One region of the Catellatospora sp. TT07R-123 genome, then DNA from elsewhere that is predicted to be linked to it. Evidence: predicted binding sites of a transcription regulator. Region 1 holds the regulator's gene; the other holds the start of a gene.

The links. Region 1 encodes HspR, which represses chaperone genes until heat shock. Its sites were predicted from a motif close to TTGAGTNNNNNNNACTCAA; they were not measured.
Region 2: the regulator HspR is predicted to act here: its motif matches at 3,992-4,010, upstream of lon (endopeptidase La).

Annotation. Positions count from the first base shown of each region.
Region 1 covers NZ_BNEM01000001.1:4,681,215-4,687,344, reverse strand. The annotation lists partial or broken gene Cs7R123_RS20385 (hypothetical protein) at 1-167, shown strand, start outside; gene Cs7R123_RS20380 (antitoxin) at 255-440, opposite strand; gene Cs7R123_RS20375 (heat shock protein transcriptional repressor HspR) at 557-964, opposite strand; gene dnaJ (molecular chaperone DnaJ) at 969-2,120, opposite strand; gene grpE (nucleotide exchange factor GrpE) at 2,200-3,015, opposite strand; gene dnaK (molecular chaperone DnaK) at 3,012-4,856, opposite strand; gene Cs7R123_RS20355 (GTPase domain-containing protein) at 5,018-5,707, shown strand; gene Cs7R123_RS20350 (hypothetical protein) at 5,704-6,130, shown strand, end outside.
Region 2 covers NZ_BNEM01000002.1:1,625,145-1,631,274, reverse strand. The annotation lists gene Cs7R123_RS27280 (PQQ-binding-like beta-propeller repeat protein) at 1-484, opposite strand, end outside; gene Cs7R123_RS27275 (four-helix bundle copper-binding protein) at 681-1,073, shown strand; gene Cs7R123_RS27270 (carboxymuconolactone decarboxylase family protein) at 1,137-1,571, shown strand; gene lon (endopeptidase La) at 1,631-3,967, opposite strand; gene Cs7R123_RS27260 (hypothetical protein) at 4,386-4,880, opposite strand; gene Cs7R123_RS27255 (hypothetical protein) at 5,022-5,753, shown strand; gene Cs7R123_RS27250 (transcriptional regulator) at 5,753-6,082, shown strand.

The sequences.
Region 1 (6,130 bases):
CCCGGCGCAAGCTGCGCAAGCTGGTGGAAGAGGCCGAGGAGGAGGGCGACGAGCTGATGGCGATCTGGTCGCACAACACGCGGGTGCTGCTGGCCCGCCCGCACCTGTTCGACTACCACGACTGGTGCGAGGGCGGGCTGGTGCGGCACTCGCGCCGCCTCCAGTAGGCGCGCGAACGTGAAGAGCTCCCCTGGGCGGCCGCCCGGGGGAGCTCTTTCTCTGCGTCGCGAAGGACTCGCATGACGCCGCAACGGCTATGGCGTCATCTTGTCGATCGCGTCCTTGGCCGTGTCCTGGCCCTTGTCGACCTGGTCCTTGAACTTGCCGCCCGTAGCGTCGTCGACTTTGTCGCCAGCGGAGTCGACGGCGCCCTTGGCCTTGTCGCCAAGCTGATCGACCTTGTCATCGGTGATCCCGAGCGCGTCCTTGGCCTTGTCCATAATGCCCATGGCATTCCCCCTCCGGGATGTCCGATAAATCGGACTGATCCCAGTACGAGGATAGCGGCTGGCGGCGGTACGGGGCCCGGCCTTGCGAAGACTCAGCCTTCCGAGGCTCAGCCTTCCGAGGAGCGTGGGCGCCACACCACCAGCGCGGTCGAGGTACGTGCCGACGGCAGCAGCTCGGTGCGCGGGAACGCCGAGATGGTCTCCAGCTGCGCCAGGCGCTGCTGCGCGTACGCCAGCTGCTCCTGCGCCCGGATCAGCTCCTCGCGCAGCTCCAGCGCCATCCGCTCCAGGTCGATGATCCGCTTGACCCCGGCCAGGTTGACGCCGTCCTCCTGGCTCAGCCGCTGGATCTCGCGCAGCAGTTCCACGTCGCGCATGCTGTAGCGGCGGCCGCCGCCCGGCGAGCGGCCCGGCTCGACCAGTCCCATCCGGTCGTACTGCCGCAGGGTCTGCGGGTGCATCCCGGCCAGCTGGGCCGCCACCGAGATCAGGAAAACCTTGGCCTGCTCGTCCACGCCGTCACCTCCGCTCAAGGTGGTCGCGCCGCAGCGGCGGAGCCAGCTCCGCGAACCGGAGCAGGGCCTCCCGGGCCTCGTCCGACAGCTGCTGCGGGACCACGATTTCCACGGTAACCAGCAGGTCGCCGACTCCGCCATCGCGTTTGGGCACACCGCGCCCGCGAACGCGCAGCAGTCGCCCGCTCGGGGTGCCCGGCGGCACCTTCACCTTGACCATGCCGTCCAAAGTGGGCACCCGGACCTCGGCCCCGAGCACCGACTCCGCGTACGTCACCGGGATGGTGACGGTCAGGTCGTCGCCGCTGCGGCCGAACATGTTGTCGGGCCGCACGATCGCCCGGACGTACAGGTCTCCGGGCGGGCCGCCGCGCTCGCCCGGCTCGCCGCGCCCGGCCAGCCGGATGCGCTGGCCGTCGGCGACCCCGGCCGGGATGCGCACGGTCAGGGTGCGGGTCTTGGTGACCCCGCCGGTGCCGTGGCACTCGGGGCACTTCTGGTCCACCACCGTGCCGACACCCTGGCAGTCGCGGCAGGCCTCGGAGAAGCCGAACGCGCCCTGGTTGCGGTTGACCACGCCGGTGCCGTGGCAGTGCGGGCAGGTGCGCGGCCGGGTGCCCGGCTTGGCGCCGTCGCCGTGGCAGGTCTCGCAGACGCCGAGGGTGCGCAGCGTCAGCGGCTGGGTCGTGCCCTGCACCGCGTCGGCGAAGTCCAGGAAGATCTCGGCCTCGACGTCGCGCCCCCGCCCCGGGCCGCGCGGCGCGGTGCCCGCCCCGCCCGAGAAGATCGAGCCGAACAGGTCGGAGAAGCTGGCGCCGCCGAACCGCTGGTCGCGGCCGCCCTGACCGAACAGGTCGGACATGTCGAACTGGTGCGCGCCACCGGGGCCGCCCCGGGCGCCGCGGCGGAAGGCACCCGACTCGAACAGCGAGCGCATCTCGTCGTACTCACGGCGCCGGTTGTCGTCGGACAGCACGTCGTACGCCTCGGACACCGCCTTGAACCGCTCCTCCGCGGCGGCGTTGCCGGGGTTGTGGTCCGGATGCAGCTCGCGGGCGAGCCTGCGGTACGCCTTCTTGATCTCGGCAGCCGGTGCGTCCTTGGCCACCCCGAGCACGGCGTAGAAGTCCTTCTCCAGCCAGTCTTTCGAGCTCATCCGTTACCCCCTCCCCCTGTCGTGATCGGAGCTCCCGCGCCGTCCCGGGAAGGGCGGTGCGGGAGCTCCGGTCATCGTGTCATTCCGGTGCGGCTACGGCCACCATCGCCGGGCGGAGCAGCCGCTCCCCCAGCAGGTAGCCCCGGCGCATAACGTCGATGCAGGTCGGCTCGGTGACGTCGGCGGAGGTCAGGTGGGCCACCGCCTCGTGCCGGTTCGGGTCGAAGGGATCGCCCTTCTCGCCGAACGCGACCAGTCCGAACTTCGTCACCGCGGTGTTGAGCTGCTCGGCCACGGCGCCGAACGGCCCGGACAGGTCACCGTGGTCACGGGCCCGGTCCAGGTCGTCCAGGATCGGCAGCAGGGCCGCCAGCACCTGGCCGGTGGCGAGCTCGGCGGCGACCGTGCGGTCGCGCTCCACCCGCCTGCGGTAGTTGGCGTACTCGGCGGTCACCCGCTGCAGGTCCGCGGTGCGCTCTTCCAGCGCCGTACGGGCCTGCGCCAGCTCCGCGCCCAGCCCGGTCGGCTCGGCCGGGGCCTGGGTGGCCGGGGCGGGCTCGACGAGCTCGCCCTCGACCGCGTCGGCCTCCCCGGCCTCCGCCGCGACGTCCCCGGTCTCGGGCGCTGCCGCCGGCTCGGCCGTCTCCGGCTCGTCCGGCACGGTCTCCGCGACGGCCGGCTCGTCGCCGGTGGTCGCGGCCTCGGGCTGGTCGGTGGTGGGGGCGGCCTGCACGGCTTCCTGCGCAGGGTCGGCCGCCGCCGGGGCGGCCGGGGTCTCCGGCTGCTCGGACATGGTCGCTCCGCTCGGGGTGATCTTCCGCTTGTTCTTGATGACGATGCGCTCGCCGGCGGTCGACTGCTCGTCGGCCGCCGGCGAGTCCTGTGCTCCGGTCACTTCTTGCCCTCGTCGTCGATGATCTCCGCATCGACGACGTCGTCATCGCCGCCCCGCGGCGCGCCGGTCGCCCCCTCGGGGCCCGCGCCGGCCGCGTTGGTGGCACCGGCCTGGCCGTACAGGGCGGACCCGGCCGCCTGCGAGACCTGGGCCAGCTTCTCGTGGGCCTGCTTGATGCGCTCGATGTCGCTGCCGGCCAGCGCGCTGCGCAGGTCGCTCAGCGCCTCGTTGATGCTCTCGCGGGAGTCGGCGGGCAGCTTGTCGCCGCTCTCGGCGAGGAACTTCTCCGTCTGCCACTGCAGGGCCTCGGCCACGTTGCGGGTCTCGGCCTCCTCGCGGCGGCGGCGGTCCTCCTCCGCGTGGTCCTCGGCGTCGCGGCGCATCCGCTCGATGTCCTCCTTCGGCAGCGACGAGCCGCCGGTGATGGTCATCGACTGCTCCTTGCCGGTGCCGAGGTCCTTCGCGCTGACGTGCACGATGCCGTTGGCGTCGATGTCGAAGGTGACCTCGATCTTCGGCACGCCGCGCGGCGCCGGGGCGATGCCGGTCAGCTCGAACGTGCCGAGCTTCTTGTTGTACGCCGCCATCTCGCGCTCGCCCTGGAACACCTGGATGAGCACCGAGGGCTGGTTGTCGTCGGCGGTGGTGTACACCTCGGACCGCTTGGTCGGGATCGTGGTGTTGCGCTCGACCAGGCGGTGCATGATGCCGCCCTTGGTCTCGATGCCGAGGCTCAGCGGGGTCACGTCCAGCAGGAGGACGTCCTTGACCTCGCCCTTGAGCACGCCGGCCTGGAGCGCGGCACCGACGGCCACGACCTCGTCCGGGTTGACGCCCTTGTTCGGCTCCTTGCCGGTGAGCTGCTTGACCAGGTCGGTCACGGCGGGCATACGGGTCGAGCCGCCGACCAGGATGACGTGGTCGATGTCGGCGAGCTTGACGCCCGCGTCGCGGATGGCCGACTCGAACGGGCCCTTGCAGCGGTCCAGCAGGTCCTGGGTCATGCGCTGGAACTCGGCCCGGGTCAGGGTCACGTCCAGGTGCAGCGGGCCCTCGGCGCCGGCGGTGATGTACGGCAGGTTGATGCCGGTGGTGTTCGCGGCCGACAGCTCGATCTTGGCCTTCTCCGAGGCCTCCCGCAGCCGCTGCATGGCCATCTTGTCGGCGGACAGGTCCACGCCGTGCTGGCCGCGGAACGTCTTCACCAGGTGCTCGATGATGCGCTCGTCCCAGTCGTCGCCACCGAGGTGGTTGTCACCGGAGGTCGACTTGACCTCGACGACGCCGTCGGCCAGCTCCAGCAGGGACACGTCGAAGGTGCCGCCGCCCAGGTCGAAGACCAGGACGGTCTGCTCCTTGCTGCCCTTGTCCAGGCCGTACGCCAGGGCGGCGGCGGTGGGCTCGTTGACGATGCGCAGCACGTTGAAGCCCGCGATCTCGCCGGCCTCCTTCGTCGCGGTGCGCTGGGCGTCGTTGAAGTACGCCGGCACGGTGATCACGACGTCGGTGACGGTCTCACCGAGGTAGGCCTCGGCGTCGCGCTTGAGCTTCTGCAGCACCCGGGCGGAGATCTCCTGCGGGGTGTACTTCTTGCCGTCGATGTCGACGGACCAGTTGGTGCCGACCTCGCGCTTCACCGAGCGGATGGTCCGGTCCGGGTTGGTGACGGCCTGGCGCTTGGCCACCTCGCCGACGAGCACCTCGCCGTTCTTGGCGAACGCCACGATCGAGGGCGTCGTGCGGGAGCCCTCGGCGTTCGCGATGACGGTGGGTTCGCCACCCTCGAGCACGGCCATACAGGAGTTGGTCGTACCCAGGTCGATGCCGACCGCACGTGCCATGTTCGTGTTCCTCCAAGATCAGAACTGTCCGGCATCAAGTTGAGTCCGGATGGCTCAATACTGACACGCGACGGCACAGTGTCAAGCGCGTGGTTGAGTCAGTCACACTCAACTTCGACGCTGTCCTGGTGAGGTGTCCCTTTTCCGCTTAGGCTTCCCCTGTGTATGACCACACTGCGCCCGCCGGACCGGGGCACGGCGGCCCCCTCCCGGGCGCGACGCCGACCGGCCCGCTGCTCGCGATCGTCGGCGGCCCCACCGGGGCGGGCAAGTCGACGTTGGTGAACAGCCTCGTCCGCGCGCCCGTCAGCGCCACCGGCATCCTCCGCCCGACCACCCGCCGCCCGGTGCTGGTGTGCCACACCCGCAGCTGGGCCAACGCCCCCCGGCACGACCTGCACCCCATCGCGTCGCCGGCGCTGCCGCCGAACCTCGCGCTGGTCGACGCCCCCGACCTCAACTCGATCGACCAGGGCAGCCGCACGCTCACCGAGAGCCTGTTCGACCAGGCCGACCTCTGGATCTTCATGACCACCGCGGCCCGGTACGCTGACGCCGAGGCGTGGCGGCATCTGCGCGCGGCGCAGCGGCGGCGGGTCGATCTCGCCGTCGTGCTCAACCGGGTGCCGCACCACTCGGCCGACGAGATCCTGCCGCACCTCACCCAGCTCCTCGGTGAGCCCGTGCCGCTGTTCGTCGTCGCCGAATCCGTGCTGGACAGGCAGGGGATGCTGTCCGATCGAGTCGTCACCCCGATCTGGGAGTTCCTCCACAAGACAGCGAATGCGAAACTTGCCGAGTCAAGGGTCGGCGCCGAGTCGGCTGAAGAGAGCGTGAGGAGGGACCTGTGACCGGCCCCACCCCCGGCAGTGAGTCCGTCGGCACCAGGCTCGACCGGGTCCAGCAGTTCGTGGACCTGACCGCCGAGCACCTGCCCGACGAACCGGTGCTGGCGTACGCGCGAGCCGTGGCGGAACGTTCGGCCGACCGGTTGCGCCTGCCCACGTCGTTCACGACGATCGCGCTGGCGGGCACCACGGGCAGCGGCAAGTCCAGCATGTTCAACGCGTTCACGACCATCGACCGGTCGCCCGCGGGCATCCTGCGCCCCACCACCTCCGAGCCGTACGCCTGTGTCTGGGGCAGCCTCGGCCAGGCCGACGAGCTGCTGGACTGGCTCGGCGTCTCGTCGCGGCGCCGGTTCACCCGCGAGTCGGCGCTGGACGCCAACGACGAGGTCGGCCTGCGCGGCATGATCCTGCTCGACCTGCCCG
Region 2 (6,130 bases), on a different contig from region 1:
TACGCGGATCGACCGCCTGGACCCGACCGGTGCCGGCCTCGGCGACCAGCACGGAGCCGCCGGAGGCGAACGGCTCCTGGACCGCCACCGGGGCCGGGGTCCGCCACAGTCGTTCCCCTGTGACCGGCTCGAACGCCGTCATCGGGGTGTAGCCGCGCCAGCCGCCCACCAGGACGGCCGATGTGGTCACGGTCAGGTGGCCGGTGTACCGGGCGAGCCCGGCCCGCCAGCGGACCGCGCCATGGACGGCGTCGAGGCAGATCAGGTCCGACGGCGTCTGCGGCAGGACCAGGCAGCTTCCCGGCCCGTGCGCGAGCCCGTAGGGCCAGGTGCCGGCGGGGACGTCCCAGTTGACGGTGCCGTCGTGTGGATCGAGGCACACCAGGCGGCTGATCCGCGCCGTGACCACCAGCCGGCCGTCGCCCAGCGTCCACCGGCTGCCGCGCTGGTGCAGGTCGTGCCGCCACTCCACCTCACTGATCACCTCGGCATCGAACCAGCTCCGCCGAGCCGCGGCCAAGCCGTTTGTGGTCCGCCGAGTTGCCGGGCAATCGGGCGTATCTTGGCGGCTCTTTCGCCCGATTGCCCGGCAACTTGCGTGATCTTGGGGGCTGGGGATGCGTCGGCGCGGGTAGAATCGATCTTCAGGACTACGCGAAGGCGGTCGAGAGATGCAGCCGATGACGCCGATGTACCGCGACGAGCAGGACCTGAACCAGGACGTGCGGGCCGCCTGCGTGCGCGCCTGCAACACCTGCGCCGAGGCGTGCAACGCCTGCGCGGACGCCTGCCTGGGCGAACCCGAGGTCGCCGACCTGGTCCGGTGCATCCGTACGAACCTCGACTGCGCCGACATGTGCGCCACCGCGGCCGAGGTGCTGGACCGGTTCCGGGGCGACCACCCCGAACTGGTGCGGGCCGTGCTGGACGCGTGCGCGGTCGTGTCGGCGGTCTGCGCCGACGAGACCCGCCTCAACGCCGACCGGTACGCCCACTGCAAGGCCGCCGTCGACGCCTGCGAGCGGTGCGCCGCCGCCTGCGCCGCGATGCTGCGCGAGCCGGTCCTGCTCTGACCTGCCCGTTCCTGCCCGCGCCACCGGGCGCGCCCGCGAGACTGGGCACCGGAGGTGGTGGCGATGAGCGAGCGGATGAACCTGGGCAAGGTCGCACCGGACGGCTACCGGATCCTGTTCGAGCTGGAGCGGTACCTGCACGCGAACCTGGACTCCCGGCTGCTGAACCTGGTCAAGCTGCGCGCGTCGATGGTCAACGGCTGCGGCTACTGCGTCGACCAGCACGGCACGGACCTGCTCAAGGCGGGTGAGGACGTGCGCCGGGTGCTCGGGGTGTCGGCGTGGCGGGAGTTCCCGTTCGACGAGCGCGACCGGGTGGTGCTGGCGCTGACCGACGAGGTGACCCGCATCGCCGAGCACGGCGTGTCCGACGAGGTGTGGAACGGCGCCCGCGCCCACTTCAGCGAGAAGGAGCTGGCCGACCTGATCCTGGCCATCGGCGCGATCAACCTGTGGAACCGCATCGGCGTCAGCACCGACCTGCAACCGGCCCTCTGACCCGCGTACGCGAACAGGGGCGCCCCGCCGCAGCGGAACGCCCCCTCCGGTATCGCCGGTCAGACCGTCGCGAGGCGCGGACCGGCCGGGACCTCGCCGCTGTCCTGCACCGGGCGCAGCGCCACGGCGAGCACATCGGCCACGTCGGACAGCACGTGGATCTTCAGCTCCCGGCGGACGTCCTCGGGCAGGTCGTCCAGGTCGGGCTCGTTGCGCGCCGGGATGACGATCTCGGTCAGCCCGGCCCGGTGCGCGGCCAGCAGCTTCTGCTTGACCCCGCCGATCGGCAGCACCCGGCCGTTGAGGGTCACCTCGCCGGTCATGCCGACCTCCGGCCGCACCGGCCGGCCCGAGGCCAGCGACGCCAGCGCGGTCACCATGGTGATACCGGCGCTGGGGCCGTCCTTGGGCACCGCGCCCGCGGGCACGTGCAGGTGGATGCGGCGCCCGGCCAGCGAGTTGGGGTCCAGGCCGAACCGGCGCCCGTTGGCGCGCAGGTACGACAGCGCGATGTGCGCCGACTCCTTCATCACGTCGCCGAGCTGCCCGGTCAGGGTCAGCCCCGGCTCGCCCTCCATCGAGGTGGCCTCGATGAACAGCACGTCGCCGCCGGTGCCGGTGACCGCCAGGCCGGTGGCCGTGCCGGGTGTCGCGGTCCGCTCCGCGGACTCGGGCGTGAACCGGGGACGGCCCAGGTATTCCTTCAGGTCCGCCTCGGACACGTGCACCGGTTCGTCGGTGCCGGACAGCTTGACCGCGACCTTGCGCAGGATGCGCCCGATCGAGCGCTCCAGCTGCCGTACGCCCGCCTCGCGGGTGTATTCGGCCGCGACCGACCGCAGCGCGTCCTCGCCGACCGTGACCTCCTCGGCGGTCAGGCCCGCGCGCTCCAGCTGCCGCGGCAGCAGGTGGTCGCGGGCGATGGCGACCTTCTCCCGCTCGGTGTAGCCGTCCAGGGTGACCAGCTCCATCCGGTCCAGCAGCGGGCCGGGGATGGTCTCCACCACGTTCGCGGTGGCCAGGAACAGCACGTCGGACAGGTCGAGGTCGACCTCCAGGTAGTGGTCGCGGAACGTGTGGTTCTGCGCCGGGTCCAGCACCTCCAGCAGGGCGGCGGCCGGGTCGCCGGCGAAGCCGACGGCCAGCTTGTCCACCTCGTCGAGCAGCACGACCGGGTTCATCGAACCGGCCTCGCGCAGCGCCCGCACGATCCGGCCGGGCAGCGCCCCGACGTACGTGCGCCGGTGGCCGCGGATCTCGGCCTCGTCGCGTACGCCGCCCAGCGACACCCGGACGAACTTGCGGCCCAGCGCCCGCGCGACCGACTCGCCCAGGCTGGTCTTGCCCACCCCGGGCGGCCCGGCCAGGGCCAGCACCGCGCCCGAGCCGCGCCCGCCGACGACCTCCAGGTGCCTGGCGGCACGCCGGTTGCGCACGGCCAGGTACTCCAGGATCCGGTCCTTCACGTCGTCCAGTCCGGTGTGGTCGGCGTCGAGCACCGCCCGCGCCTGCGCCAGATCGGTGTCGTCCTGGGTGGTCACGCCCCACGGCATCTCCAGCACCGTGTCCAGCCAGGTGCGGATCCAGCCCGTCTCCGGGGAGGCGTCGCTGGCCCGTTCCAGCTTGCCGACCTCGCGCAGCGCCGCCTCGCGGACCTTCTCCGGCAGATCGGCGGCCTCGACCCGGGCCCGGTAGTCGGCCGAGCCCTCGGGCTCGTCCTCGCCGAGCTCCTTGCGGATCGCGACCAGCTGCTGGCGCAGCAGGAACTCGCGCTGGGACTTCTCCAGCCCCTCGCGCACGTCGTTACTGATCTTGTTGGCGACCTCCTGCTCGGTCAGGTGCTCGCGCGCCCAGCCGACCAGCAGTTCGAGCCGGGAGGTGACGTCGGGGGAGCCGAGCAGCTCGACCTTCTGCGCCAGGGTCAGCCAGGGGGCGTAGCCGGCCGAGTCGGCCAGCTCCGACAGGTCGGTCATCCGCTCGACGGCGTCGACGACCTGCCAGGCGCCGCGCTCGGACAGCATCGACGTGACCAGCGCCTTGTACTCGCGGGCCAGCTCGCGGGCCTTGCCCGCCGGTTCGGGGTCGGCGACCACCGTGGCCTCGACCCACAGCGCCGCGCCGGGGCCGGGCACGCCGGAGCCGATCCGCGCGCGGGTCACGCCGCGGATCACCGCGACGAGTTCGCCGCTGGGCAGCCGGCCGACCTTCTCGATGATCGCGGTGACGCCGTACGAGCCGTAGTCGCCGTCGAGGCGGGGGACGGCCAGCACGGTCTTGTCGCCCGCAGCCCGCGCGGCGTCGACGGCGGCCTGGACGTCGGGGTCGAGCGCGACCTGCGCGACCATCCTGGGCAGCAGAACGGCGTCGTCGAGCGGGAGGACGGGGAGTGTGGTCATTATCAGACACCTGCCATTCGCTACTTGAGTCTGCTCGGCTCAAGTTCGCCACCACCCCCGTTGTTCCCCCCGTCCTCCCCCCTGTGACCCAGGTCACTCCCACCCCTCCACCACCCCCGGCCCCGCCCCCTCCCGAGGCGTCGATCATGAACCTATGGCCGTGTTCGACGGCGTGTCGTGTGCACAACTCCCTGATCGACTGCGGCTGACCCGAGGTTCGCGCCGCCCCGCCCCAGACTCTGGCCGCAGCTGACGATCTTGGTGGGGTGATCGCTGTCCGCGGTCATAAGGCGCTGCCCGAGGACACCCTCTGACCGCAAACAGCGATCTTCGGACGACCCGCCAGCGTCGGGCTCGGCTGCGGGGGGCGGGTCGTCAGGGGGGCCGGTCGTCAGGGGGGTGGGTCGCCAGGGGTGGGTCAGCAGTGCCCGACCGGGATGTAGTGATTCGGCTCCTCCGGACCCGGCCCGCCGCCGACGGGGGCAGGTGCCGACACGACAGCGGGCTCCAGTGCGACGGCGGGCTCGGATTCGGGCGCGGCGGGTGCTGCCGCACGGAACTCCAGCCAGGTCATGGCCAGCGTGGTGATCACCGGCATCACCAGGTATGACGAGGCCACGTCGGTGAAGTAGACGTCGAGCCCGACGGTGAACGCTCCGGCGAGGTAGAGCACCAGGTCCAGCGCGACGCATACCGCCGCCCAGGCGGCGCCCACCAGCGCGGCCGCGACGGGCGTCATCGCCGGACGGTGGGACAGGTGCCGGATGGTGGCGCCCAGCACCGCCGCCACCAGCACGGTCAGCTTGATCGACTCGTACAGCGCCTCGTGCTTGCCCTCGGCGGGCAGCAGGATCAGCGAGATGGCCACCAGGGCGGCCCACACCGCGCACCCGTAGACGACGACACGCTTCATGTGAGGCACCTTTCGAGTGTTACGTCCGGTTCATTCAGTACAACTAGCAACGTTCCGGGCGGGCACGGTCGCGAGCCAGACTCTGCGCATACCCCAAAATGGTCTCTTGCGCCGACTGGTCTGTAATGCAAAGCTAACTGCATGGCAAACGAATCCGTCCCCCAGGCGGACAACCCGCGAGAGTTGCTCGCGTCAGTGCGCGACCTGACCCGTCAGGTCCGGGCCGCCCAGCGGGGCACCTGGTTCCCGCTGCTGGTCTTCGCCGTGGTCACCCTGGCCGCGATCCCCGTCTACCGGTTCGTCCCGTACCTCGACGTGTTCGGCCGCTGCCAGTCCCGGCCCGACCACACGGTCTGCCCCGCGCCCAACCCGGCCGTGCTCGCCTACTGGACTGTCGCGCTGGTGCTCGCCTACGCGGCGATCGCGGCCTTCTACGTACGGCAGTCGCGGCGGCGCGGCGTGGGCACCGCGATCCGTCCGTACATCACCGCCGGTGTCGTGCTCGCCGTCCTGATGGCAGGCGTGTCGGTCTGGCTGATGTTCCACCCGGTGCTGCCCGTTCCCGCCGACGTGTTCGCCGTCGACCGCGGCGAGGTCGAGATCGGACCGGCGGGCTGGCTCGTCAACGCGCTGACCAGCCCCATGGCGGTGATCGGGCTGGCGCTGCTGGTGCTCGCGTGGGTCGAGCGCCACCGGTTGCTGCTGGCGTACAGCCTGGGCTTCCTGGCCGTCGGTGTGATCATCGGCAGCCGGTTCATCCACGCCACCTCGCGGTGGTTCTTCCTGCCGCAGCTGCTCGTCCCGGCAGCGCTGCTGCTGGCGGGCGCCGCCGCCTTCGCCCTGTTCCGGCCGAACGCCGAGGCCCGGGCGTGATGACCGACCACCCCACCAACGGCCTGGACGACGTGGTCCACCAGCGCGTCCGGCTGGGCATCCTGGCCATCACCCACCAGGCCCGGCAGGTGGAGTTCGGGTTCCTGCGCGACACGCTGAAGCTGACCGCCGGCAACCTGGGCCAGCACCTGACGGTGCTGGAGAAGGCCGAGCTGATCGAGATCGAGAAGGGGTACGAGGGCAAGCGCCCCCGCACCTGGGTCACCCTCACCGCGGCCGGCCAGACCGCCCTGCGCGACGAGATCGCCCACCTCAAACAGCTCATCCACCAGGTCGAACTGTCCGACCCCCCGCCCGCCGCCGCCTGAGACCTCTCCCTCCTCCCCCCTCGCAAGTTGCCGGGCAATCGGGCGTAT